Regions from separate parts of the Roseateles sp. DAIF2 genome, predicted to be linked through region 1. Evidence: riboswitches for the same ligand, from Rfam matches in the RefSeq annotation. Region 1 holds a riboswitch; each other region holds the start of a gene.

Region 1 (7,064 bases):
GAGGAGAAGGCCGCCTTCCAATGGGGCCTGTTCGCGCTGTTGCGCCAGGAGAGCTTCTGGTCGCATTACCGCGACGCCCAGCTCGCCGCCGGCCTGCCCTACCAGCTGAAGATGATGCGCGGCGACTCCGGCCATGGTCACGGCATGATGCAGCTCGACGACCGCTACCACTTCGTGCCGGTCTCCGAGGGCAAGGGCTGGAACATGATGCAGAACTTCGCCTACTCGATCGAGATCTACTACGACGCGTGGAAGAAGGCGCCCGCCAGCTGCCTGGCCGGCCGGACCGTCGATGCCAGCTACTGGCGCGACCGCGCACGCTCCGCCTGGTCGGCCTACAACGGCGGCCCGACGCGCATCTGCCGCTGGCAGAACCCGGCGGATGCCAATGCCGCCAAGGACAACAGCTACCTCGACGTCTACACCAAGAAGTACTGGGAGGCCGATGTCGCCGACAAGCTCAAGCCGGTGGCGATCGACATCGCCTGCCTGATGGACATGGGCAGCCAATGCCCGCTGCCCAGCTCCGGCGGTGACTGGAACGGCAAGCTGCTGAAGGTGGGCGCCGGCGCCTGCGTGCTCGCGGCGGGCACCGTGCATTGCGTGGACGCGATGCGCGACGCCGCCTGCCTGGCCGCGATCGCGCCCTTCGACGCCGGCCAGGCCCTGACCGTCTATGGCTATGAGATCAACGGCAGGAAGCGCATCGACTACAACCGCAACCAGCTCTGCCGCGCCCAGGTGCCGGGCCTGCTGTCGGTCGGCGCGAGCTTCGCGACCAAGGCCGCGCTGCCGCTGCGCGGTACGGTGGACGGCGCCGTGATCGCCACCCTGCCCGCCGGCGCCTACCAGCTGCTGGACTTCGAGCTGCGCGACCCGGTCGCCCAGGAGCGCTACTACCGCGTCAGGCATGGCGAGCTGGACGGCTGGATCCACGCCGGCAACCGCGACACCCATGCCGGCATCGCCGCCTGGGCGCCGCCCGCGGCCGGCGCCACCGCCCTGCTGCCCTACCCCGGCGACTGGGTCGAGGTGGCCACCACCAGCAACCTGAACCTGCGCGACACGCCCGCGGGCCTGCTGCGCGGCTCGCTGCCGCGCGGCACCCGGCTGCAGGTCAAGGAGATCTTCGCCACCACCTCGCTGAACAACCTCTACTACCGGGTGAACTTCAACGGCCAGGACGGCTGGATCAACGCCGGCAACGTCTACCCGGCCAACACCCTGGCCAGCTGGACCCGGCCCAGCACGCCGCCCGACGGCGTGAGCGCCAAGGCCGCGCTCTGCCCGGCGGGCACGCAGTTCGACGCGCATCTGCGCCATTGCGTCAGCGCCTCCACCGCCTACGGCCCCTTCGGCGAGACCGCCACCCAGCAATGCCTGGCGGCCGGCGGCGGAGCGGGCTGCACGGCCCAGCGCGGCGTGGTGATCGAGGGCCGAGCGCTGCAGACCCAGCTCTGGCAGCGCCCCGCAGCGGCCGCCTACCGCGGCAACGGCGACTGCCCGCGTGGCGCCGAGCGCTCGATGAAGCATCGCTTCCACTGCGTCGAGACGGTACAGCGCAACGGGCAGACCGAGCAGGACGTGTTCGGTCCCTTCGGCAGCATCTTGGCGAATGCCTGCCTGGCGCAGACCGGCGGCGGAGGCAACGCCGTCTGCTACACCAACCGCTGGCCGGCCCCGCTCTTCGTCGGCCTGCAGCCGCTGCAGGCCGGGCAGTAAGGGCAAGCCGCGATGAAGAAACAGCCGCGACTGCCGATCGCGCTGGGCCTGGTCGCCGCCGCGGTGGCCATCGGCGCCTGGCTGGCCGAGCCCGAGCGCGGGCGGCAGGCTCTGACGAGCGGCACGGCCGGCCATGCCGGCGGGCCAATGTCATCCGGGCCGCCGAGCCAGCACACCGGTGCGGCACCGTTATCGGTTGCCGCACCGCCCGCCGGCAGCCAGGCCGCCGCGGCGCTGCAACAGCAGCCCCAGGCCGCGCTGCGCGCGTTGAAACGCTGCTACTACGCCGACAGCTGCGGCTTTCCCGAGACCGACAGCCGCAGCGCCCATTTCGCCGCCGCCCACGCGATCGCCGCGCAGCTGCGCGCCCTGCCACGCGAGGGCGGCGGCAACACGGCCGAGCTGGGCGCGCTGGCGCGCGAGTTCCTGGCCTTTCCCGACGGCCATGTGCAGGAGGCCGCGCTGCGCCTGGCCGCCGGTCTGCCGCCCGACGCCGCAACCGTCGCCGCCACCATCGCGGCGCTGGCCGACAACCATGACGCGCCGCTGTTCAGGATCGCCCTGCCCATCCTCGAGCAGTGGCAGAAGCTGGGGTTGGATGCCGGTCTGGACAGCATGCTCGGCGCCACCCTGCGCACCGGTGGCCTGTTCGCCGCACAGACCGTGGCGGAGCAGCTGACCCCCTTCGTCAACGAGGCGAACTGGGCCCGCTACCAGGCCCTGGCCGCGGAAATGCCCGAGGGCGCCCGCCGCCAGGCCCTGCAGCAGAGCCTGCGTGAATACCAGTTGCGGCGCAGCGGTGGCTAGCACTGTCGGAGAAATTTACAAGATCAACTGGTATCTCAAAGTCATGTGGATCAAGTCATAAAAATCAACAACTTGCGAACTGGCTCGAGAATTGCTTAACGATATTGCCGTTAGCCAAACTCCAAGGAGTCCAGCCATGCGTCATCACCACAAGAGAGTCTCATTACGACAGTCCCTCGGGGTCGTCGCCCTCGCCAGCCTGTTGGCCGCAGGCAGCGTGGGAGCGGTCCCGACATTGCAGGTCGGCGCCCCGGGCGGCCCGGGCGAAGGCACCTATGCCGACTACGTCGCCAACCTGACCAATCCGACCGAGACCGATACCGCCACCACCTCCGGCACCAAGCTGTTTGTCGGCGGAGCTTACAAGCCTGGCGACCTGCTGCTTGGCGGCATGTATCCGGGCGGCAAGGACTGGTCGCAGATGGAGTACACCAACGGCAGCCTGTTCCCCTCGATCTTCAACACGCGCGGCGCGGTGCTGATGGCTACGGTGGCTGAGGGTGCGGCGGGCACGCTCACCATCAATGGCCTCAATGCCTTCACGACTTCGGACACGGCCTTTTTCCCCAACAACCATGATCCGGTGAAAGACGCCACGGCCGACTTCCTGTACTTCGACATCGGCAACTTCGCCAACAACCCCGGCGCAGTGCCCGACTTCGCCAGCGAGACCGGCGGAGCCGATGGCCAGATCAAGGAATTGCTGCTGGCCATATCCGGCTATAGCTGGGTGCATTTCGACGTCATGGCCCTGGTGACCGACACACAGGGTCAGACCACTTTGCGCACGACGCTCGACAACAACCCCGGCTCACACGACGTCACCTGGAAGACGGGTGGCGGTGGCGGTGGGGGCGGCGGCGGAGGTGGGGGGGCGGCGTGCCCGAACCCGCCAGCTTGGCCCTGGTTGCCCTGGCGCTGCTGAGCGCCGGCTGGACGCGCCACCTGAAGCGCGCTCGCCGTTGAGCCGACCGGTCCTTCGGCTTCAATGAAAAAAGCCCGCCGATGGCGGGCTTTGTTTTGGTCTTGGAAGACGATCCGCTCAGCGGCGTGTCACCTGCACCGACACGCTGCGGCTGTTACCGGCAGCATCCCTGGCGGTGGCGGTAACGGTGTGCGTCCCCAACGCCGCCTTGCGCGTGTTCCAGTTGTAGGCCAGGCTCGCTCCGCTGCCCGTCGCCACGGTCTTGCCGTCGATCGCCAGGGTCTGCACCAGGCCCGCCGCCCCGGCGTTGTCGCTGGCCGAGACGCTGATGCTCAAGGTGCCCGACACCGTGCTGCCATTGACCGGGTTCAGGATGCTCACCACCGGCGCGGTCGTGTCGGCCACCACGATGTTGGCCACATTGACCGTCACCGCCGCCGAGCTGCCCGCATTGCCGGCCGCGTCATAGGCATAGGCCACCAGGTTGGCGTTGCCGTTGGCCACCTTGCTGGAGTCCCAGCTGAAGGCATAGGGCGCCGTGGTGTCGGTCGCGACGAGCTGGCCGTTGGCCCGCAGCTCGACCCGGCTGACGCCGACGTTGTCGCTGGCCGTCACGTCCACCGCCACCAGGCCGTTGACGTTGCTCAGCCCCAGCGGCGCGGCGATGCCGACGCTGGGCGCCTGGGTGTCGGGCGCGGCGGCGGTCAGCACGGCCGTCACCGCCGCGGCGGCGTTGACGCGGCCATAGCCGAACTTCTTGTCGCGGCCCACATCGCCCAGGTCCTGGGCTGTGCTGTAGAGCAGGCTCTCGATCTGGCTGCCGCTCAGCGCGGGTTTGGCCGCCATCATCAGGCCGAGCACGCCGGAGACGACCGGGCTGGCCATCGAGGTGCCCCACCAGGCCTGGTAGCCGCCGTCGCGCGTCGTGGTCCAGATGTCCTTGCCCGGGGCCGACACGGTGACGAAGCTGCCCCAGCTGGAGAAGCTGGCCAGCGCATCGGCGCTGTCGGTGGCCGACACCACGATCATCATCGAGCTGGTCGGCGCGATGGTTTCCTCGATGCCGTTGTTGCCCGCTGCCGCGATCACCAGGCCGCCCTTGCTCTTCATGTAATTGGCCGCGCTCTGCACCGCCGCGCTGCCGGCCACGCCGACATAGCTGATGTTGGCGATGCGCGCGCCGTTGTCGGCCGCCCAGGTCACGCCCTGCGCCACCGTGCTCCAGTAGGCATACGCGTTCGCGTCGGCGATGCGCACCGGCATCAGCCGCGCCGCGCCGGCCACCGCGGCCACGCCCACGCCGTTGTTCAAGGTCGCCGCGGCGCCGCCGGCCACGGCCGTGCCATGGCCATGCACATCGGTGGTGTTGGCATTGTTGTCGTAGAAGTTCCAGCCCGGCACCATGCGCGCGGCCAGGTCGGGGTGGCTGGCGTTGATGCCGGTGTCCAGGATCGCGATCGTCACGCCCGCGCCCTGGCTCTTGTCCCAGGCGGTCTGCGCGCCGATCTTGCTCAGGTGCCATTGGCTGCCGGCATAGGGTCGTTGACCGCCATCGCCGGGGCCACGCGCCGGTCCAGCTCCACGAAGCGCAGCTGCGGGTGCTTGGCCAGCAGCGCCTGCACCGCTCGCTCCGACGCGTTCCCCGGCAGCTCGATCACGTGCAGGTCGCTCTTGCCGATTCGTCGTGCCTTCCCGCCATGGCCCTTGGCAACCTTCTCCATCTCAATATCCGACAGCCCCGCGCGGGCCTGCACCAGCAGGCGCCCCTTGGCGAATTCTGGCTCGGCCGTCTGTGCCGAAACGCCCCAGCTCGCCAGACCCGTGGCGATGGCGATCATGAGATGCGAGCCGCGTTGCAGCAGGATCCGGTGCGCGGAGGAACCGGCGGAGAAAGAGGAGAAGTTCATACCCAAACCTTCTGAGTAGAACCTGGACCCTCTTGGGCCGGTCTGCGCAGACGGGGGCAGCGGCGGCAAGGGAATTGCACGCCGTGACGGCATCGGACGCGGGAAAGCATCCGCGATGCACGGGGTTGTGTCTGGCAGTCCAGCCGTCATGGGGCCACAGGCCCTTTAGACCGTTGACTTTGCGTCCCGCGCTTTCGCGCGGTTTGCCCTTTGCAGAACAACTCTGCTGCTGCGGGGGCCTGTCGTACTGCACAGGCGCTGGGGCTCTTTCTTGTCGAGCGGGATGGGCTACCGGGCGGTAGCCATCGGGTCCGCTGCCACCCCGAAAAGCTCCGGGGCGAGCCGCCAATATCGCTGAGAGGCCAATCCATCAGGCATCCACGCCCGCATTATCGGCAGCCCCTTGACAAGGCCAGGGCGGACTTGTAACGGCCGGTTGGGCGCGCCGCAGCGGTTCAGCCTCCGCGGACAAGCATCCCGTTTCCTCGGGAAAAGTCGGCCGGGCGTGGTGCCTCGGCCGCTTACATCTGATCACACCTCGGGTGCAGCATGCACGCGGGCGGCGGTCTCAGCGGATGGTGACCTGCACCGACACGCTGCGGCTGTTACCGGCAGCATCCCTGGCGGTGGCGGTAACGGTGTGCGTCCCCAACGCCGCCTTGCGCGTGTTCCAGTTGTAGGCCAGGCTCGCTCCGCTGCCCGTCGCCACGGTCTTGCCGTCGATCGCCAGGGTCTGCACCAGGCCCGCCGCCCCGGCGTTGTCGCTGGCCGAGACGCTGATGCTCAAGGTGCCCGACACCGTGCTGCCATTGACCGGGTTCAGGATGCTCACCACCGGCGCGGTCGTGTCGGCCACCACGATGTTGGCCACATTGACCGTCACCGCCGCCGAGCTGCCCGCATTGCCGGCCGCGTCATAGGCATAGGCCACCAGGTTGGCGTTGCCGTTGGCCACCTTGCTGGAGTCCCAGCTGAAGGCATAGGGCGCCGTGGTGTCGGTCGCGACGAGCTGGCCGTTGGCCCGCAGCTCGACCCGGCTGACGCCGACGTTGTCGCTGGCCGTCACGTCCACCGCCACCAGGCCGTTGACGTTGCTCAGCCCCAGCGGCGCGGCGATGCCGACGCTGGGCGCCTGGGTGTCGGGCGCGGCGGCGGTCAGCACGGCCGTCACCGCCGCGGCGGCGTTGACGCGGCCATAGCCGAACTTCTTGTCGCGGCCCACATCGCCCAGGTCCTGGGCTGTGCTGTAGAGCAGGCTCTCGATCTGGCTGCCGCTCAGCGCGGGTTTGGCCGCCATCATCAGGCCGAGCACGCCGGAGACGACCGGGCTGGCCATCGAGGTGCCCCACCAGGCCTGGTAGCCGCCGTCGCGCGTCGTGGTCCAGATGTCCTTGCCCGGGGCCGACACGGTGACGAAGCTGCCCCAGCTGGAGAAGCTGGCCAGCGCATCGGCGCTGTCGGTGGCCGACACCACGATCATCGAGCTGGTCGGCGCGATGGTTTCCTCGATGCCGTTGTTGCCCGCTGCCGCGATCACCAGGCCGCCCTTGCTCTTCATGTAATTGGCCGCGCTCTGCACCGCCGCGCTGCCGGCCACGCCGACATAGCTGATGTTGGCGATGCGCGCGCCGTTGTCGGCCGCCCAGGTCACGCCCTGCGCCACCGTGCTCCAGTAGGCATACGCGTTCGCGTCGGCGATGCGC
Region 2 (7,064 bases), 1.7 Mb from region 1:
CTGCTCCATCGTCGTCACCACCCGGGACACCACCTGGCCGCCCTGGCGCGCGACATGGGCGGCGCTGTCGGCCAGCTGGTTGGCGCTGGCGGCCGAATCGGCGCTCTGGCGCACGGTGCCGGTCAGTTCCTCCATCGAGCTGGCGGTCTGCTGCAGATTGCTGGCGGTCTCCTCGGTGCGCTGGCTCAGGTCCTGGTTGCCGACCGCGATCTGGCGCGCCGCCACCGCCATCGACTGGCTGGTCGCACGCACGTCCAGCATCACATGCTCGATCTTGCCGACGAAGAGATTGAAGGCGCGTGCGATGTCGGCGATCTCGTCGCGGCCCTCGGCGTCCAGGCGCTGGGTCAGGTCACCGGTGCCGGAGGCGATCTGGTCCATCGCGCCGCGCACCCGGCCCAGGCCCTTCAGCAGCACGCCGATCGCCAGCGCCGACAGCGCCGCGGCCACCGCCGCCACCGCCACCAGCGAGACGCCGGCCGTCGCCAGCAGGCTGGACAGCGCGGCCAGCGCCTCGTCCTGTTCGGCCGCGGCCAGCAGGGTCCAGTCGGTGCCCGGCACCGGCGTGGCCTTGACGAAGAAATGGCGCTCGCGCACCTCGACCTCGGCCAGCTCGCGGCCGTTGGCGCGCGCCAGCAGCTCGGGCGTGAAGCCGGCCGACAGCTCGGCCACCGGCTTCAGAGTCAGGGCGGCATCGGGATGGGCGATGATCTTGCCGTCCTTGGCCAGCAGGAAGGCGAAGCCGCTCTCGGTCGGCTTGATGCTTTTGAGCGTCGCGATCACATCGTCCAGCGCCACGTCGGCGCCGGCCACCGCGCGGGTCGCGCCCCCGGCCTTGATCGCGCTGGCGAAGCTGACCACCAGCTTCTTGCTGGAGGAGGCGATATAGGGCGCGGTCAGCACCGGCGCGTCGGCGCCCTCGGCCAGCTTGTACCAGGGGCGCACGGTGGGGTCGTAGTCGGCCGGACGCTGGCGGTCCGGCACCGAGATCATGCGCTTGTCGGCATGGCCGATGAAGGCCAGGTCGAGCCGGCCGGACTTCAGCGCCTGCTCCAGCGCCGCTTGCGGTGCATCCAGCGCGGCGGCCGGGGCCAGCGCCGCGACGATATCCTTCTGCGCCTTGACCCAGCCCGCCATCGTGCCGGCGTGGGCCTCGCCCAGGTCGCTCAGCTGCGCCAGCACCTGGCGGCGCGCATGGGCGCTGACGCTCAGATAGCTGGCCAGGGTGGCGACGCCGATCGCGGCGATCACGATCAGCATACAGATCGCGATCAGGCGGCTCTTGATGGTTGTCAGCATGGCGGGCGGTCTTTCCTGGGGCGGGACGGAGACGCGAAGCCGGCTGCGGACGACCGGCGACGGCCGGTGCGGCAACCCCGCTGTCCTGGTCCCGGGTCGGGAAGGTAGACCGGAGGCTTTGCGACCCCGCCTTTCGAACGGGTGTGCGATAGAAGCGCGGCATTGTATGCAGATCGCACCAATGAGGGCGGGTTTACCCTCTCGGGTTCAACCCGAGCCCGTGACGGGCATCACACCTTGTAGGTCGACAGCAGGATGCTGGTCTCGGTATTGGCGATGCCCTCGATCAGGCGCACGCCGCTGAGCACCCGGTCGAACTCCTCCAGCGTGTCGGCGCGCAGCTCGGCCACCAGGTCCCAGCGGCCGTTGGTGCTGTGCAGGGCCGCGACGTTCGGGTGGCCGCGCAGCTCGCGCAGCACCTCGGCGGTGCGGTTGCCCTCCACCGCCACATTCATCAGCGCGCGGATGCGCTGGGCCTCGGCCGCGGGCTTGAGCCGCACGCTGTAGCCGACGATCACACCCTCGCGCTCCAGGCGCGCGATGCGGTTCTGCACCGTCGCCCGCGCCACCCGCAGCTGGCGCGCCAGCGCGACAACCGAGAGCCGCGCGTTGTCGCGCAGCAGCGCGATCAACTCGCGGTCGGTGTCGTCGATATTAGACATAGTGATTTGAATCGCCTGGCGTTTTGCAAAGTTAACACAACATATTGAACGCTTTGCCAGCTATTTATTAGCCATGCTCCCGACCAGAATTTGCGCAAAGGACGGCCAGCACGACGCCAAGAGCCGCCCCGTCGGAGATGTTCATGACCCGCTTCATCGATGTACCCGCCCTGACCCAGCTGCTGCAGCGCAAGGGCGTGGCGCCGCTGATGGCCGAGCTGGCCGAGGCCCTGCGCGAGGACTTCCTGCGCTGGGAGGAGTTCGACAAGACCGCCCGCGTGGCCAGCCATTCGCCGGTCGGCGTGATCGAGCTGATGCCGGTCGCCGACACCCGGCATTACGCCTTCAAGTACGTCAATGGCCATCCGATCAACACCAGCCGCGGGCTCTACACCGTGATGGCCTTCGGCGTGCTGGCCGAGGTGGCCAGCGGCTATCCGCTGCTGTCCGAGCTGACCCTGACCACCGCGCTGCGCACCGCCGCCACCTCGGCGCTGGCGGCTCGGACCTTGGCGCGGCCCGACTCGCGCCGCATGGCCCTGATCGGCAACGGCGCGCAAAGCGAGTTCCAGACCCTGGCCTTCCACAACCAGCTGGGCATCGAGGAGATCGTCGCCTACGACATCGACGCGGCCGCGACCGACAAGCTGCAGCGCAATCTGGCCGCCTACCCCGGCCTGCGCATCCGCCGCGCCGGCTCGGTGGCCGAGGCGGTGCGCGGTGCCGACATCGTGACCACGGTGACGGCCGACAAGACCCGCGCCACCATCCTGACACCCGAGATGATCGAACCGGGCATGCATATCAACGCGGTCGGCGGCGACTGCCCCGGCAAGACCGAGCTGCATGCCGAGCTGCTGCGCGCCGCGCGCATCTTCGTCGAGTACGAGCCGCAGACCCGCATCGAGGGCGACATCCAGCAGCTCGCGCCCGACCATCCGGTCACCGAGCTGTGGCGCGTGCTGGCCGGCCAGGCCGAGGGGCGCCAGAGCCGCGAGCAGGTCACGGTGTTCGACTCGGTGGGCTTCGCGCTGGAGGACTATTCGGCGCTGCGCCTGGTCTACCGCCTGGCGCTGGAGCTGGGCATCGGCCAGGAGGTCGAGCTGGTGCCGCCGGCCGATGATCCGAAGGACCTGTTCCGCCACACCGGCTCGGCGCACCGCCGCGCCCAGCTGCGCCGCGCGGCCTGAGGCCGCCGGACGGGTCCGGCGCGGGTCATTTGCCGGACTTTGGTCACCCAGATCTCGGTTTCCCCCCGGAAGCCGGGGGTACAGTCGGACGCATTCCTACGCCCAGGACGCCGTCCGAGGTCATATTGAGCCGCAGAAACGCCTCCAGCTCGCTGTTTGTCGCGCTCGCGATGGGCGCCAGCATTGGCCTGCTGCTGCCTGCGCTGATCATCGGCGGGCTGTGGATCGGCCTGCGCGAGCCGCAGCAGGTCGAACAGGCCCAGCAGGCCGAGCTGCAGGCCAAGCTGGACGTGCTGGCCTCCAGCCTGCCCGAGCTGCTGTGGAACCTGGACCAGGTGGCCGCCCGCGAGGTGGTGGCCGCGATCATGAAATCGCCCGAGGTGGTGCGCGTGCGCGTCAGCGACGCCTCGCAGGGTGTGCCCTTCATCGAGATGCGCTATCCGGAGCGCCAGAAGGGCCGCCTGTTCCAGGGTGAGCGCGAGATCTACCGCGGCAGCGCCAAGATCGGCCATATCCAGATCGACCTGGACGACCACCTGGCCAGCGCCGCGCTGGCGCGCCAGCGCTGGCTCTACGGTCTGACGGTGGGCGGCCAATTGCTGATCTCGCTGCTGCTGATCCTGATGCTGTTGAATTCACGGCTGCTGCGCCCGCTGCGCGAGCTCAGCGGCTTCGCCAACGACCTGGCCGAGGGCCGCTTCTCGGCCGCCTTGGGCCGCCAGCGCGGCGACGAGATCGGCCGGCTGGGCGGCCATCTGGAACATATGCGCGACGCGCTGCAGCAGCAGTTCGAGTCGCAGCGCGACCTGATCAACCGCCTGCGCGGCATGGCCGAGACCGTGCCAGGCGTGGTGTTCCAGCTGCGCATGAAGAGCGGCGGCCAGTTCTCCTTTGCCTATGTCAGCGAGGCGGTGCGCGACTATCTGCAGATCTCGCCGGCCGAGCTGGCCGAGCAGGCCGACGCCTGGTTCGAGCGGCTGCATGCCGAGGACCGTGCCCTGGTGCGCGATTCGCTGATGGCCTCGGCCCGGCACCTGACGCCCTGGCAGCAGGAGTTCCGCACCCATCATGCCGACGGCAGCGAGCGCTGGCTCTATGGCAACGCGATCGCGCAGCTGGAGGACGGCCCGGAGAGCGGTGGGGTGCTGTGGCACGGCTTCCTGACCGACATCTCGCGCCAGCGCCGCGACGCACTGGAGCTGGAGCGCTACCGCCACCATCTGGAAGAGCTGGTCCAGGCCCGCACCGCCGAGCTGGCCGAGGCGACCCAGGCCGCCCAGGCCGCCAGCCTGGCCAAGAGCGCCTTCCTGGCCAATATGAGCCACGAGATCCGCACACCGATGAACGCGATCATCGGCCTGACCTATCTGGTGCGGCGCGACACCCTCGAGCCCGAGCAGCAGGAACGGCTGAAGAAGGTGGCCGATGCCGCCGAGCATCTGCTGTCGGTGATCAACAATGTGCTGGACTTCTCCAAGATCGAGGCCGGCAAGCTGCAGCTGGCCCGGGCCGAGTTCAGCGTCGGCCAGGTGCTGGACGGCATCAAGAGCATGCTGGCCCAGCGCGCCGCCGAGAAGCGCCTGCGCATCGACCTGGACCTGGACCCGCGCCTGGCCGCGCGGCCGCTGCTGGGCGACTCGCAGCGCATTGCCGAGGTGCTGCTGAACTTCGCCGGCAACGCGGTCAAGTTCACCGAGCAGGGCTTCGTGCGCCTGAGCGCCCGCGTCGAGCAGGAACAGGGCCGCCGCGTGCAGCTGCGCTTCGAGGTGCAGGACAGCGGCATCGGCATCAGCGAGGAGGCGCAGGCGCGCCTGTTTCAGGATTTCGAGCAGGCCGACAGCTCCACCACGCGCCGCTACGGCGGCACCGGCCTGGGCCTGGCGATCTGCCGGCGCCTGGCGCACCTGATGCACGGCGAGGTCGGCGTCGAGAGCGAGCCCGGTGCGGGCAGCCTGTTCTGGTTCACCCTCAGGGTCGAGCAGCCGGCGCCGGACGATGGCCGCGCGCCGCTGCCGCTGAGCCGCAACCAGATCGCGCAGGACCTGCAGCAGCAGTTCGCCGGCACCCGGGTGCTGCTGGCCGAGGACAACGCGGTCAACCAGGAGGTGGCGGTCGCGCTGCTGTCCAGCGCCGGACTGAAGGTCGACGTGGCCGAGGACGGCCAGCAGGCGGTCGACATGGTCGAGCAGAGCGACTATGCGCTGGTGCTGATGGATGTGCAGATGCCGGTGATGGACGGGCTGGACGCGACCCGCGCGATCCGCGCCAGCAGCCGCGGCCGCGAGCTGCCGATCCTGGCGATGACCGCCAACGCCTTCGCCGAGGAGCGCCAGCGCTGCCTGGACGCCGGCATGAACGACCATGTGGCCAAGCCGGTGGTGGCGGAACAGCTGTTCGCCACCCTCAGGCTGTGGTTGAGCCGGCGGCCCGCCCGGGCGTAGCATCGTGGGACCCCGGCAAGGAGGTCCGCCATGCGTTTGTCGTGCAGCCCCTCGTACACGCTGTTGGCCCTGAGCCTCGCCCTTGCACCGGCATTCGCCGCCGAACGCCTGATCCTCGTCACCGAGGACTACCCGCCCTTCAGCATGAGCGATTCGCGCGGCCAGGTGATCGGCATGTCCACCGAGATCGTCAAGGCCCTGCTGGAGAGCATCGGCTACGAGCATGAGCTGAACATCTACCCCTGGGCGCGCGCGATCACGATGGCGCGCAACCAGATCAACACCTGCGTCTACTCGATGTCGCGCACGCCCGAGCGCGAGGCCCTGTACAAATGGATCGGCCCGCTGGTGGTGAACGACTGGGCCCTGTTCGCGCGCAGCGGCAGCAGCCGGCCGACCCAGCTCGACGAGGTGCAGAACATGCGCATCGGCAGCTACCAGGGCGACGCGATCGTCGGCTGGCTGCAGACGCGCGGCTTCCTGGTCGACATCGCGCCCTCGGACGATGTCAATCCGCGCAAGCTGCTGGCCGGGCGCATCGATTTCTGGGCCACCGGCCGGATGATCGGCGTCTACCGTCTGCAACAGCTGGGCCTGGCCGGCGTCGAGCCGGTGCTGACCATCCATCGCTCCGAGATGTACCTGGCCTGCAACCGCCAGCTGCCCGACGAGCAGGTGCGCCAGCTCAACACCGCGCTGGCCGCGCTGGACAAGCGCGGCGTGCTGCGCCGCATCTACGGCAGCTACGGCTACGCGCCCTGAGGCGGCGACAGCGCCGCCGCGGCGCTACTTGCTCTGCTTGATCAGCCGGCCCGAGCCCTTTTGCAGCGGACGCGCATTCATCGGATAGAGCTTGGCGAAGATCTCCAGCTGCTCGCCCGACAGCTGCACCGGCTGGCGCATCACCATCCACAGCACGCCCTCGCTGCAGGGCGGCGTGGTCAGCGAGCCCATATAGGTGTAGTAGCCGCGGTCCTCGGGCAGCAGCTTGGCGATATCCATCAGGCCCGGGCCGTTCAGCGGCTCATGCTTTTCCAGCGGCAGGTTGTTCCAGACCTGCTGCACCAGCGGCTGGTCGCGGCCGCGCTCCAGCAGCACCGCCAGCACCGCCAGCCGCCCCTCCGCGTCCTTGTGCACCAGATGCGCCGTCATGTCGAACTGGCGGCCGTTGATGCGCTCCTCGCTGGGGCGATGGAAGTGGAACTGCTGCAGCTCGTAGCGCCGCCCCATCACCGTCAGGCCGTTGCCCGGCGCCAGGTTGACCTGCACCGTGTGGCCGGTGTCCAGCACCGCGAAGCCGCTCGGGCGGTAGTCGAACTGGATGGGCTCCAGCTCGACGCGGATGCCGTCGCGGATGTCGATCGGGCTCTGCCGCGTGCCGATCGCGCAGAGCCGGTAGTCCGACTTCAGCTCGCCCCAATGCTCGGGCGCACCCTCGCCGCCATAGGCCCAGTGGATCTCGGCCGGTGGCT
Region 3 (7,064 bases), 320 kb from region 1:
TGCGCACGCAGGGCAGCAGCCGGCCCGCCACCTGCTTGAGCAGCAGGTCGCCGAGGTCATGGCCCTGGGTGTCGTTGAGGGTCTTGAAATTGTCCAGGTCGATCAGCAGCAGCGCGCCATGGCGCTGGCCGCGCTGCGCCGCCGCCAGCGCGCGCTGCAGCCGGTCCAGCAGCAGGCGGCGGTTCGGCAGGCCGGTCAGCGGGTCGTAGAAGGCCAGGCGCTCGATCTCGGCCTCGGCCGCCTTGCGCTCGGTGATGTCGCTGAACAGGCCCACGCAATGGCTCAGCTCGCCCTGCGCATCGCGCACCGCCGACAGGGTCAGCCATTGCGGATAGATCTCGCCGTTCTTGCGCCGGCTCAGGATCTCGCCCTGCCAGCGGCCCTGGCGCGCCACCAGCGCGGCGATCTCCTCGATGTACTCGGGCGCATAGCGGCCGGAGCTGAGCAGGCGCGGCGTGTTGCCCAGCGCCTCCTCGGCCGAGAAGCCGGTGATCAGGCTGAAGGCCTTGTTGACGCGCAGGATGCGGCGCTCGGCATCGGTGATGAACATGCCCTCCTGCGCCTCGAAGGCGGTGGCCGCCAGGCGCAGCTCCAGCTCGGTGGCCTTGCGCGCGCTGATGTTGCTGCCGGTGCCGCGGTAGCCCTGGAAGGCGCCGTCCTCGTCGAACAGCGGCAGGCCGCTGATCTGGATCCAGCGCCGCTCGCCGTCCGGCAGGCTCAGGTCGAACTCGAACTGGCGGATCGGGCGGCGTCGCTCCAGGTCCTGCAGATGGGCGGCCCAGGCGGGATCGCTCTCGTGCTCCGGCAGCAGCTCGCACGTCGTGCGGCCCAGCAGGGATGCCGGCGCGCGGCCGGTCACATGCTCGACATTGGGAGAGACATAGCTGAAGCGCAGCCGCTCATCCAGCTCCCAGAACCACCAATCGCCGGCCGCGGTGGCGAAGTCGTGAAAGCGCTGCTCGTTGGCGCGCAGCGCGCGGTCGGCGCGCGACAGGGTGCGCGCCACATGGCGCACGCGCCAGTACAGGCCGGCGAACAGCGCCAGCCCCAGCACGCCGCACAGACCGCCGATCCAGCCCCAGCGCCGCGTCGCCGCGGCGCGGCTGGCGCTGATGTCGTCCAGGAGGGCCAGCGAGGCCAGCGCGCGGCCCTGGCGGTCGTGCACGGTCATCAGGCTGGCCAGCCAGCTGCGCTCGTCGCGCCGGTCGCCGGTGAGCTCCAGCACGCCGGGATCCTCGCCGCCGCCGGCCAGCTCCTGCCAGGGCTCCAGCAGGCCGCTCGGCAGCGCCGGCAGGCTGTTGTGCAGCAGGGCCAGTTGCGCATGCTCGTCCCATTGCCCGGCCAGGCCCAGCAGCTGCTTGCCGCGCGCAAAGTCGCGCTCCTTGCCATGGCGCTTGTGCACCGCGGCCACCACCTCCAGCGACAGCAGGTCGCCCAGGCGGCGCGCGAACCAGCCGAGCTCGGTGCCCAGCTCCAGATAGCCGATCAGCTGGCCGTCGACCCGCCAGGGCGAGACATGGCGCAGCACCGGCACGCCGGTGCTCGCCATCTCCCAGCCCTCGGCAGGCGCATCCAGCCGCGCCGCCTCGGCCAGCACCGGGCGCAGCACCAGCTCGCCGCCCCCGGCCTCGGGGTCGAGCAGTTGCAGCAGCGTGCGCTGCTGCGGCGTGATGAAGGCGACATGGCTGATGCCCGACTCGCGCCGCATCGCGCCGTACTCGCCGCGCGCCGCGAGCAGCAGGGCCGCGCGGTCGCCGGCGCGCATCGCGCGCTGCAGCGCCGGGTTCTCGCGCGCCTGCTGGGCCAGCCAGCGCAGGCGGCGCGCCTCGTCGTCGGCCAGGCGCAGCCACAGGCTCTGGGCCTGGCGCCGGATCTCGTTGCCCTGCTGCTGCTCGCTGCGCTGCTGCTGCTGGCGCGCCGACAGGCCCAGCAGCAGCGCGATCGCCAGCAGCACCAGCAGCACCGGCGCCAGGATCTGGCGCATCAGGTGGCGGCCGCTGAAACGCCGCGGCCGCGCCGTTGCCGGCTGCGGGGCGGGGAGCGAAAACGTCGGGGATCCGTTCATGGGCGGCCGGGCGGCACGGACGAACGGAAAAGGCGGGGTGGCGCATGCGGCAGGCGACCGGCCGATGCCGGAAGCTGGCAACCCCGCTGTCATGGCCGCGCGCTTTGAAAAAACGCGGGCGTTAGACCGGTGGCTTTGCGACCCCGCTTTTCAGACCGGGTGTGCCGAGTAGGTTCTTTGTTCTACATCGAGGCGCGGATACTACCCGTTACAGACTCGGCCGGTTCGGCGCCAGGCGCGCCTTTACATGTGCGCGCCGGCCGCCGCCAAGAATTCACGTTCAGGGCCGAATAGGGTGCAGGCTCGAATCGGCCATGCCGACCAGCAGCGCGCGGCCGTCGGGCAGCACGCGGAACTCGCCGAACTTCGCGGCCTCGAAGGCGGCGGCCTGCCCCTCCTCGAAGAACCAGGCATCGCTGACCAGCACCCAGCGCCCGTCCTTGGGCGTCAACTCCAGCAGCAGCTCGCCCTCGGCCAGCGGCTGGCCCGGCGCCTGCAGACGCATGCCGGTGGCGACGCCGCGCGGGTCCAGCCGCGCGGCTAGCAGCGGGCGCTGTGCGCCCGGCAGGCGCAGCAGCTCCTCGCCCTCCAGCCGGCCGGGCAGCGCGAAGTTCAGACGCATGAAGTCGCCCTGCATCAGCGAGCGCGGATCCACCGGCGCCAGCGAAACGAACACCGGCCGGCCGTCGCGGATCAGCGTCTCCTTCTGCCAGATCGCGCCGTTGGCCACCGCCAGCACCAGCAGCGCGCCGCCGCCCAGCAGCCAGCGTGCGGCGCCGGGGGCGGGGTCGGGTCTTGCCGCCGCCTCGGCCGGTCGGCGCGCCAGCCAGGCCAGCAGGCCCAGCAGCGCGCCGAGGCCGACCAGCAGCAGCGCCTTCTGCCCCAGGGTCCAGTCCAGCTGGTAGTAGAAGCCGCCGATGATCCAGGCCGCCGCGACGCCGGCCGCCGCCGCCAGGCGCCAGCGCTGGGTGGTCGCCAGCAGAGCCAGCGCGAACAGGGTGGCGCCCAAGCCGGGCAGCAGGAAGGCCAGCGCCGCCAGCGCGGCGGCCAGGCCCAGCAGCATCGGCCGCCGGCAGCCCGGCCAGCGCCGCCACAGCAGCCAGGCCGCCGCCAGGGCCAGCGCCAGCGAGCAGCCATGCAGCAGCAGCGGCGCCAGCATTTCACTGCGCGTCAGCGCGCTGCCGATCGCCAGCAGCAGCGAGCCGGTGCCGCCCTGCCCGCCGGCGAAGCCGCCGACCAGGAAGCTCATGCCGGACATCGCGCACAGCGCCGCCAGGCAGGCCAGCAGCCAGCCGGCCGCGAACTGCTCCAGCGGCGCGGCCCAGCGCAGCCACGGGCCGGCCAGTGCATGGCGCTGCTGCCAGGTCAGCGCCGCGGCCCACAGGCCCAGCAGCAGCTGCGGCGTCAGCCAGAAGAACAGGAAGCGGATCAGGTCGGCGATGGAATGCCGCCATTCCAGCGGCAGCAGCAGGAAGCCCGTCAGCCCCGCCGCGCTCGCGCCCAGCAGCACGCGCAGCCAGGGCCGCTCCAGCCAGCGCGCCAGCACCAGGGTCAGGACCAGCAGCGGCAGGGCCGCCAGCCGCCCCGGCAGATCGCGGAACGCGGCGAAAGCCAGCAGGCCCGCGCCCAGCAGCAGCAGCGGCAACACCAGCTGCTCGACGAAGACCGGCAGGTCGCGCCGGCGCAGCGCCAGCACGCCGCCGACCAGCAGGACCGTGCCGACCAGATAGCTGCCCGGCCCGCGATCCAGCCAGGCATAGCCGACCAGCGCCAGCAGCAGACCCAGCAGCGGCAGCGCCGCGATCCAGGCGCCGCAGGCGATCAGCAGCAGCACCGGCCAGGGCCGATGCTGGCCGGCCTCGTCCGTGGCCAGGCGGGTATCGGCCGGCAGCAGGCCCTCGGCCGCCGCGGCGCGCAGCCAGTCCGATGCGGGCCTCATGCCTGGACCTCCGCGCGACGCGCCAGCTTCAGGATCAGGGTCACCGAACCCGCCAGCAGGCCGGCGGCGAACAGGCTCAGCAGCAGGAACTCGCCGATCGGGTCGCCTCCTCCGCTGCGCCCATGGAAGAACAGCAGCCGCGTCAAGCCCGCGACCAGCAGCGCGTCCAGGCCCAGGGCCACCGCGCTGAGCCCGAACACGTCGAAGCCGCGCCGCGTCGCCAGGCCCGCCGCGGCCAGCGCCAGGAACAGCAGGCCCAGGCCGTACTGCGGCGCGATGCGCACATGGAACAGCCCGCCCACCGCGGCCAGCGACAGCGCGATCACCGCGAACAGCGCCACCAGGCGCAGCGACCACAGGCCCGCGCCGGTGAAGCGCCGCAGCGGCGCGGCCAGCGCGGCGCCCAGGGCCAGCATCGCGCCGAAGCCCAGCAGGTGCACGCGCAGATCGCCCGGCTCGACGCGCCAGCTGCGGCCGGTGTGGGTCTGGGTCCAGAGCGTGATCGCCAGCAGCGCCACCAGGGCCCAGGGCGCCCACAGCAGGTCGGAGCGCACGGCCAAGGCCAGCGGCAGACCCAGCGCCGCCCACAGCGCGAACAGCTGCCAGGCATCGGCGCCGGTCTGGTAGGTCTGGCCGAAATAGGCGAACAGCGCGCCGGTCGCGATGAAGGCCAGCAGGGCCAGCGGTGCGCGCGCCGCCGGACGCAGCGCCGCGGCCAGGCACAGCAGCAGGATCAGCCCCTGCAGCAGGCCAAAGCGCGCGAAGCGCCCCAGCTCGGCCCAATTGGCCGCCACCCACATCACCAACCCGAGCCCGCCCAGCGCCGCGGCCAGCACCGCCACCAGGCGCGGCAGCCAGCGCCGCAGGCCGGGCGGCTCCTCGTGCAGGCCGGCCAGCTGCTGCAGGCGCAGCGCCGCGGCGGGCGAAAGTTGATGACGGGCGCTGAGCTCGAACAGGTGATAACGCAGATCCATGGTGGACATCATGCCGTGGCTTCCTGGGCAAACAATGAGGCACACCCGCACCCAAGCCTCCCTCCGACGGGGGACCGGCGCGCGGTGGCCAGGATGTGGGGGCTAGGGGAGAAGGGCTCAGAGCAGCGCGAAGGCGAAGCCCAGCAGCGCGGTGCACAGCGGCAGCAGGCCCAGCAGCGCCTCGACGCGGCGGCCGCTCAGCCAGCCGGGCGTGGCGGCCGGCTCCAGCAGGAACTGCAGATCCTCGGCGAAGGCTTCGCTGCGGTAGGGCGGCTCGGGCGTTGGCTGCTGGGTCATGGCGGGCTCCTGGGAGGGCGGTCTGTGCTGCTACTGCTTCATCACGGCATGGCGCAACTGTCGCGGCCCGCCGTCGCAGCCGCATTTCCGGCCTGTCAGGCCTTTGTTTCGTTTGTTAAAGATGACGGGCGGCCCAGGGCTGGCATGCCCCTTGCCTACACTGCCGCCATGCAGATCCGACTCGAATCGCCCGCCCAGCCCGACATCGCCCAGTTGATCGCCGAGCTCGACGCCTACCAGCACGAGCTCTACCCGCCCGAGAGCGTCTACGCGCTGGACCTGAACGCGCTGCAGGCCGAGCGGGTGCGCTTCGCGGTGGTGCGCGATGCGGCCGGCCGCGCGCTGGGCTGCGGCGCGGTCGTGCTGGGCCAGGACTTTGCCGAGATCAAGCGCATGTATGTGCATCCCGACGCCCGCGGGCAAGGCCTGGCACGCCGGCTGCTGGCGCGGCTGGAGGACGAGGCGCAGGCGGCCGGCAGCCCCGCGCTGATGTTGGAGACCGGCCCCTACCAGACCGAGGCCCTGGCCCTGTACGAGGCCTGCGGCTTCGCGCGCCGCGGCCCCTTCGGCGACTACCGCGACGATCCCTACAGCGTCTTCATGCACAAGCCGCTGGCGTCCCACGCCTGAGGGACGGCCGGGCGCGGCGGCCCCGTCCAGAATGGTGCGCTCGTCATCGAGCAATCTTTCTGGAGTACCCCACCATGACCCGTCGTCGCCATCCTCATCTCCTCGCCGCCCTGCTGGCCACCGCCGCGGTGAGCACCCTCGCCTGCCTGCCGGCGCGGGCCGCGGAGGAGCGCAGCGTCACCTTGCGCGTCGTCACCGCGGACGGCGAGGGTGCCAGCATCGGCACGGTGCGCCTGGTCGAGACGCCCTATGGCCTGGCCTTCTACCCGGCGCTGCAGGGCCTGGCGCTGGGCCTGCATGGCTTTCATGTGCATGAGAAGCCCTCCTGCGCCAGCGCCGAACAGAACGGCGCGCGCGTGCCGGCGCTCGCGGCCGGCGGCCACCTGGACCCGGCCGGCAGCAAGAAGCATGGCGAGCCGTGGGCCGACGACGTCCACCTGGGCGACCTGCCGCCGCTCTATGTGGCGGCCGACGGCAGCGCGCGCCAGCCGGTGCTGGCGCCGCGCCTGAAGAAGCTGGCCGAGGTGCGCCAGCGCTCCCTGATGGTGCACGCCGGCGGCGACAACCATGCCGACCATCCGGCGCCGCTGGGCGGTGGCGGGGCGCGTGTCGCCTGCGGGGTGATCGGCGACTGAACCAGAAGCCCTGGCCGCCGCCGCCCGCTTGTCTGTTTGCTAACCGATCAAGCGGAAGATGCCGTAGAGAGACAAGGCCCCGGTGGCGACCAGCAGGGTGGTTTTCAGGGCGCGGCCGGCCACCAGGGCACCGACCAGGCTGCAAGCCAGGATGGCCGCGAGGACGTAGATCATTTTCATGGCGCGGATGCTAGAGGCCGCGCCGCCGCCCGCCGGCGAGCGGGCGTGGATTCCGTCACGCACGCAGCCCGTTGCGTGCTCTGCTGTTGTCCAATACGCCCATGGACGACATCGCCAACCCACCACATCAGCAGCAGCTGCTGGAGCAGCGCATCACCGAGCTGGAGATCAAGGCCAGCTTCGCCGAGGACCTGGTCGACCACCTGAACGAGATCGTGGCCCGCCAGCAGCAGCAGATCGAACTGCTGGCCAGGCAGTTGCAGGAACTCAAGCAGCAGGGCGGCTCGGGCGACGGCGGGGTGACGGTGCGGAGCTTGAGGGATGAGCTGCCGCCGCATTACTGA

The links. A riboswitch is a leader RNA that binds a small molecule or an ion and turns the genes downstream of it on or off. The one in region 1 is predicted to bind cyclic di-GMP.
Region 2: it holds a riboswitch for cyclic di-GMP, as region 1 does, so the genes downstream of both, G8A07_RS28185 (methyl-accepting chemotaxis protein) here and G8A07_RS27770 (hypothetical protein) in region 1, are expected to answer to the same signal.
Region 3: it holds a riboswitch for cyclic di-GMP, as region 1 does, so the genes downstream of both, G8A07_RS03590 (EAL domain-containing protein) here and G8A07_RS27770 (hypothetical protein) in region 1, are expected to answer to the same signal.

Annotation. Positions count from the first base shown of each region.
Region 1 covers NZ_CP049919.1:434,872-441,935, reverse strand. Annotated here, with positions in the region: gene G8A07_RS02050 (SH3 domain-containing protein) at 1-1,722, shown strand, start outside; gene G8A07_RS02045 (hypothetical protein) at 1,735-2,529, shown strand; gene G8A07_RS02040 (choice-of-anchor N protein) at 2,666-3,454, shown strand; gene G8A07_RS28230 (hypothetical protein) at 3,427-3,495, shown strand; gene G8A07_RS02035 (S8 family serine peptidase) at 3,572-4,918, opposite strand; gene G8A07_RS27770 (hypothetical protein) at 4,966-5,361, opposite strand; cyclic di-GMP riboswitch class I at 5,492-5,579, opposite strand; gene G8A07_RS02030 (S8 family serine peptidase) at 5,930-7,064, opposite strand, start outside.
Region 2 covers NZ_CP049919.1:4,786,519-4,793,582, forward strand. Annotated here, with positions in the region: gene G8A07_RS28185 (methyl-accepting chemotaxis protein) at 1-1,299, opposite strand, end outside; cyclic di-GMP riboswitch class I at 1,367-1,457, opposite strand; gene G8A07_RS22050 (Lrp/AsnC family transcriptional regulator) at 1,530-1,961, opposite strand; gene G8A07_RS22055 (ornithine cyclodeaminase) at 2,105-3,151, shown strand; gene G8A07_RS22060 (ATP-binding protein) at 3,322-5,592, shown strand; gene G8A07_RS22065 (ABC transporter substrate-binding protein) at 5,623-6,354, shown strand; gene G8A07_RS22070 (carbonic anhydrase) at 6,379-7,064, opposite strand, start outside.
Region 3 covers NZ_CP049919.1:757,815-764,878, reverse strand. Annotated here, with positions in the region: gene G8A07_RS03590 (EAL domain-containing protein) at 1-1,984, opposite strand, end outside; cyclic di-GMP riboswitch class I at 2,139-2,241, opposite strand; gene G8A07_RS03585 (GDYXXLXY domain-containing protein) at 2,346-4,004, opposite strand; gene G8A07_RS03580 (DUF2157 domain-containing protein) at 4,001-4,990, opposite strand; gene G8A07_RS03575 (hypothetical protein) at 5,096-5,275, opposite strand; gene G8A07_RS03570 (GNAT family N-acetyltransferase) at 5,444-5,905, shown strand; gene sodC (superoxide dismutase family protein) at 5,980-6,540, shown strand; gene G8A07_RS03560 (hypothetical protein) at 6,580-6,720, opposite strand; gene G8A07_RS03555 (SlyX family protein) at 6,822-7,064, shown strand.